DNA from 2 places in the Peribacillus sp. ACCC06369 genome. Region 2 is predicted to be linked to the other one. Evidence: riboswitches for the same ligand, from Rfam matches in the RefSeq annotation. Region 2 holds a riboswitch; the other holds the start of a gene.
What was found. A riboswitch is a leader RNA that binds a small molecule or an ion and turns the genes downstream of it on or off. The one in region 2 is predicted to bind ZMP and ZTP.

Region 1 (3,201 bases), 1.2 Mb from region 2:
AAGAAGGATATCCCGGATTCAGCAACAACTACGGAAGCAATCGTAGCCCTATCGGTTAAAAGTAAGGAAGAAGTGGATGAGGTCGTGAATAGGGCACTGGATGCTGGCGGAAAGCCATTTAATGAAGCAATTGATCATGGTTTCATGTACGGTTGGAGCTTTAAGGATATCGACGGTCATTCTTGGGAAGTGTTCTACATGGACGAAAGCGGATTTAATCAAAATTAAATCAAATGAAAGACACAATCCTTCACTTAGGATTGTGTCTTTTTTTGAAGTTCGGTGCCGTAGGTTTATTCATAACAATACCGGGCTAATATCCTTCCATTCATAAACCAATAGATTTATTTCAGCGCCAGCGATTTTGATTTTTTCGGTTTTAAGCAATTCAGCACCAAATGCCTCATAGAAGTATCGAGATTTATTATCTTCAAGCACCTCGACGTAAATAGTCTTAAATCCCAGATCTTCGAATTTAAAGAATAGTTCTTTGATGAGTTTCTTACCTATGCCCATTCTTTGAAAGTTTTCGAGAATATATATCGCAGTTAAATCACCAGAATCCTCAGCCTTATTCGTTTCCCTTTTCCCTCCACTTATAAATCCTACTATTTTTCCCTCGTTATTCTCTGCTACATAAATATGATTCCCATCACTGGATATATTCTTTATCCATAAATCTTTCCTTTTCTCATACGACAGATTATCTAGAAAATCACTTGGTATTATATTTTCATAAGTGGTTCTCCAGCAATCCACATGGACTATTGCTATACCTTCAGCATCAGCAAGCGTTGCCTCTCTTACTAACATATTAATTCCCCCTAATTATCTTTTAGTTTGCTATACTTTCTGTGTTTTACTAATATTATCCATTTTACAACAAAGCTGTCCGAAATAGTCCAAGAATATCAACAGACACATTCAACAGTGCCTTTTTCCAACGAGTAATAGCCAATAATTAATTTCGTCGATATATTCCTAATTTCGGAGATAAAACGATAGATTTCGTCGATATATATCTAATTTCGGAGATAAAACGATTAATTCCGTCGATAAAGTTCTGGTGAGATGTGACTTCTTCAAAAAAAGAGATAAATCTTTAAAATGATATTGAAGATTGCTGAATAATTTGATAAAATAAAATAAATGAAAAGACTATGTGCAACTGGCGAAACACGGATAACCGTGAGGGAACACATAGTGTCGTAGCCGTTCGCCTGGGCAGAGGTAAGGGATTTTATCCCTTGCCTCTTTCTGTGTATTTACAGAGGATAGTAAAGGTTTAGAGAATGCAGATTTTTACGGATTCAAAATCTTGTCAATATTTTGAAACTTCAAAACTATCATAACCAAAGAGGAGCAAACAAAATGAGCACAGTACTTTTAGAAAAAGTCAAAACGATCAAAGCGTTAAATAATATTGCCGAAAGCGGGCTAAATGTATTCAACAAAGGCGATTTCAAAGTCGACAATGACAGTGAAAACCCTGATGCGATCGTGCTTCGCAGCTTTAACATGCATACTATGGAATTCGGCGATCAGTTAAAAGCAATCGCAAGGGCAGGGGCAGGAGTCAATAATATTCCGGTCGACAAATGCACAGAGCAAGGAATCGTCGTTTTCAATACACCTGGAGCTAACGCAAACGCTGTAAAAGAAATGGTGCTAACTTCATTAATGGCTTCATCTCGTAACCTGTTTGCCGGTGTGGCCTGGACAAAGACGCTGGAAGGCGAAGGAGAACAAATTCCAAAGCTTGTAGAAGCAGGAAAGAAACAATTCGTTGGTAAAGAAATCAAGGGAAAAACTCTTGGCGTGATCGGTTTAGGAGCGATCGGTGCACTTGTAGCGAATGATGCCCTGGATTTGGACATGGATGTCATTGGGTTTGACCCGTTCATCTCTGTTGATACAGCTTGGAACTTGTCCCGCAATGTACAACGCGCCATGACAATTGAACAATTGTTTGCAGAATCTGATTACATTACAGTACACGTTCCATTAACTGATGACACTAAAGGAATGTTTAACCAAGAAACATTTGGCATCATGAAGCCTGGCGTACATATCTTGAACTTCTCACGCGGCGAGCTAGTGAATGAAGCGGATATGGAAGCGGCACTTGAGAGCGGGAAAGTTGGCAGGTTCATCACCGACTTCCCGAATGAAAATGTGTTGAAAATGAAAAATGTCGTTCCAATTCCGCATCTTGGTGCCTCTACACTAGAATCAGAGGAAAACTGTGCCATCATGGCAGCTCGTCAGTTGAAGACCTTTTTAGAAACAGGGAACATCAAGAACTCTGTGAATTTCCCGAATACTGCCATTCCTTATACAGGAAATCGTCGTGTGGCAACTTTCCACGAAAACGTTCCTAACATGGTTGGGCAAATCACACTGGCTGTATCTGGCTTTAATTTGAACATCGCTGACATGGTTAACAGAAGCCGTGGGGGATATGCGTATACGATCATCGACATTGAGGGTGAAGTAAACGGCGATATCATTCCTGGTTTGGAAGCAAAAATCAAACAAATCGAAGGTATCGTCACAACTCGTATTATCTAATTGGTACCGGAAGATAGATGATAAATAGTGAAAGCCTCAATTCCTTTAAGGAGTTGGGGCTTTCTTTAGGCTTTGTTAATGTTTTTGAACAAAAAAAGCCACTTATTGTGGTGATCATATTAAACTGACTCACGTGTTGAGAACGAACTCAGCCTGGCTCGGGTTATGCCGTGCAGCTCGATACAGTCAGTAGAAGTCAAAACTTCTTCCATCACGAATTGTTTAAGATCGAACTTCTCCAAGATTAAAAATCTGTCATGGTTTCACTTCCGTTTCTTCTTCATAATGTACAAACAACATCAAGTAGATTGCGAATAGAAGATGCAAATAAAGTGGAATATTCTTATCGTTTTGAATGACAACAAATATGAAAATTCCATATAGCAAAATTGGAATGGTTAAAAGGATTCTGAGCTTAGTCACATGTCATCCTCCCATTTATCCTCAAATATTAATACATCAAGCATTTGAGCCACTTGAAAATCCTTTTCTGCAATTGCATTTATTAAACTTGTACAATTATTTTCCCTAAGAACATCTGCTAATAATTGTAAATCCATTGTCATTACTGCTGGTTTCATAGTGTCCCCCTTCTAATTTACCAAATATTCTGTCAGTTCTGTTATTACA
Region 2 (3,201 bases):
GCAATAATAGAAGCACCTTTTAAGTGAAATGGACGGTTAAAATGAGAAGCAGTACGTCTTAAAGTTGCCAATGCAACTGGCCCCATGATATACGAAATAAGTGTAGCAACTGAAATCACTTCAGCAAGTACGCCCCATCCGCGGAATAAAAATAAAAAGATAAAACATACGCCTAAGTTTAATAACATCGCTGGACGAGGAACACCATAAAGTGGATGTAATGTACCAAAGATATTCGGTAAGTACCCATTTTTCTGCATTCCATAAAGCATTCGCGAAGTTGTAGCTGTATAAGTGGCACCTGAACCAGACGGTGATACAAACGCATCTACATACAATACAATCGCTAACCAGTTAAGGCTAAGAGCAATTGCCAAATCTGCAAAAGGTGAATTAAAATTCAGTTGACTCCATCCGTTCACAATCATAGACGGATCGATTGCACCGATAAAAACAACTTGTAAAATAACGTATATAAAACCTGCAATTAGAATAGACCCAATAACAGCAATTGGTATAGACTTATTCGGCGACTTCGCTTCTCCTGCCATATTAACGGGACTTTGAAATCCGTTAAACGCAAACACTATACCAGAAGTAGCTACTGCTGTTAAAACGCTTGCCCAACCATATGGTGCGATTCCTTGAGAACTTGTAAAGTTTTCACCATGAAATCCAGCAAAAAATAACGATCCTGCCATTACACCTGGAACAATTAATTTAAAAATAGTAATAAATGAATTTGCCTTAGCAAAAAGGTTAACTGTCCAATAGTTGACGAAGAAATAGAACAATAATAGTAAAGAAGCTATGAATAATCCTTTGGTCGTTAAGATATTGTTATCAACTAAGGAATGAGACCATCTGGCCCATTCCCAAGGCCACGTACTCATATATTGTACCGAAGCAATGGCCTCAACGGTAATAGTCGAAGCGATAGAAATCCAGTTCGCCCACGCAGCTAAAAATCCAATAAAAGAACCATGCGAATATTGAGGATACTTAACCATTCCTCCAGCTTCAGGAAACATTGCCCCAAGCTCTGCGTAAGATAATGCAATAAATAAAATTACAACCATACCGATAATCCAAGAAAAAATAGCTGCTGGCCCAGCAATCTGGGCGGCTTTCCACGCTCCGAACAACCAACCTGAGCCGATAATAGAACCAATACCTGTCATAGTTAAAGCAAAAGTCCCCATCTTTCTATGCATATTACTCATCTCTACCTACACCTCTTCCTAGGAAAATAAAAAACACTTGATCTATTTATAGATCAAGTGTTTGCCCAGGCGCGCGGCTTATACTCTATATGCTCCCCCATGGTTCTCCATGTTGCGCCAGTTACATATAGGAAAATAGTTTTTTTATAGTATATAGGATTATTTAAAATTTCACAACACTTTAAAAATATTTATATTTTATATATAATCTTATTTATTTTTCGTAATTCCCTATCAATATTCATTTCAATTTGAATAAAATAGGAAAATCAAGGTCCAAAAAACAAACATTCGTTTTCCAGAACACATGCTACATTAATATAATCATTTCTCTTTAACATTATACTTAAAAATCTTTAAGAGCTTATATGCGCAAAATAAACCGTTCATATTTTACAAATTATATCCCAACAACATTTACATAAACTGTTCTTTTCTTCCTCAAAAAAAAAGCCATGCACAAGTTGGGGAAAATACCTGAGGGATGAAGATCTCTCTTTGTTTCGTCCACAATTTATACACAACTTTAATTAGTGACTATAATATTTAACTAATGTGAAACACACTCGGCATAGCTAGAGTGATGAACGTAGATTAAATTTCCAAATCTGACCATTATTATCCACATATGATGATTAGCTTCATGATCATCTTCACCTAATCCGTTACAAAATATCTTTCCTATCATTATCCCTTAATTATTACAATCGGCTAGGTATGACTTCGTTTTAACGGAACTGTTCCGGGAATAATTGCTTAACTCCGGTGAAGAATGGGAATTTCAATAGTAAGATTAATAGGTAAGAAAAACTAACCAATGGGTGGATTTGAAGAGAAATAACTATTATTAGATTTTACCCAACTATTATTAATCCTGATAGTCCTTTTTACAGTAGCAGTACTTCTATTGGTAAGAGAACTAAAGAAAAGCATATCACCTAACAAATTTTAAAATCATTGAAGAGAAAGTCGATTTAGCTGAATTACCCAACGAAAAAATTTTATATATTTTTGTTATTTTACTGAAATAAAAATATGAAGTATTAGAAAGTTTGAGCAGCTGACCTGTTACTTAAATTGAAAAAAGCTCTGTAAAAAGTTTCCTCTAAACAGAGCTTACCCACATATTAAAGTATTTTCACCAAGTCTTTTCTAGCACTCAAGCAAATACTCTCACCTAGATGATCCATTTGCTCCTCATCAGATAGGTTAACAACAATCTCCTGAGAGCCTGATACACACTCTACCACTCTTTTTGAACCAACAAAATGGACCTTTTTCAATTTAGCCTCAAACGTAATTCGATTTGGCTGAAAGCGACTTTGGGTAATTTTTAAGTGTTCAGGTCTTATTACAAGCTTTTTATCTGAATTCTTAACTTGGGAAAACTCTTTTAATAGATTTTCTCTATTCTGGCTTTCTAATAGATCCACATCTATTACATTCGTTTCCCCAATAAAGTCGGCAACAAAAAGAGTCTTTGGATTGTTATAGATTTGCTGAGGCGTGTCAATTTGTTCGATTCTACCTTGGTTCATAACAGCAATTCGATCGGACATGATTAATGCTTCTTCTTGATCATGAGTGACATATATGAACGTGATTTCGAATTGTTCATGAAGTTTTTTTAATTCAAATTGCATCTTTTTTCTTAGCTTTAAATCTAATGCTCCTAGTGGTTCATCTAGAAGGAGCACTCTTGGCTTGTTGACCAGAGCTCTTGCAAGTGCAACCCTTTGCTGCTGCCCACCTGAAAGTTGTCTTGGATATTTTTCCATGTGCTGCTGCAACCCCATAATTTCGATTATTTCGGTTGTATCACTTGCAATTTGCGCTTTTGATATTTTTTTTTGCTTTAATCCAAAAGCAATATTATTGTAAATGCTCAAATGAGGAAACAAAGCATAGTTTTGAAAAACCGTATTTACCGGACGTTGGTTGGGTGGCAAATTCCCTGCTTCTTTTCCATCGATCTTTA

Region 1: linked by a shared signal. The riboswitch ahead of QUF78_RS21930 (phosphoglycerate dehydrogenase) and the one ahead of QUF78_RS16120 (glutamate/serine transporter AimA) in region 2 are both predicted to bind ZMP and ZTP.

Annotation. Positions count from the first base shown of each region.
Region 1 is NZ_JAUCEN010000002.1:4,323,672-4,326,872, reverse strand. Features, by position in the region: gene QUF78_RS21940 (VOC family protein) at 1-228, shown strand, start outside; gene QUF78_RS21935 (GNAT family N-acetyltransferase) at 298-813, opposite strand; ZMP/ZTP riboswitch at 1,155-1,233, shown strand; gene QUF78_RS21930 (phosphoglycerate dehydrogenase) at 1,372-2,571, shown strand; gene QUF78_RS21925 (hypothetical protein) at 2,827-2,994, opposite strand; gene QUF78_RS21920 (hypothetical protein) at 2,991-3,152, opposite strand.
Region 2 is NZ_JAUCEN010000002.1:3,153,826-3,157,026, forward strand. Features, by position in the region: gene QUF78_RS16120 (glutamate/serine transporter AimA) at 1-1,223, opposite strand, end outside; ZMP/ZTP riboswitch at 1,280-1,358, opposite strand; gene QUF78_RS16130 (ABC transporter ATP-binding protein) at 2,351-3,201, opposite strand, start outside.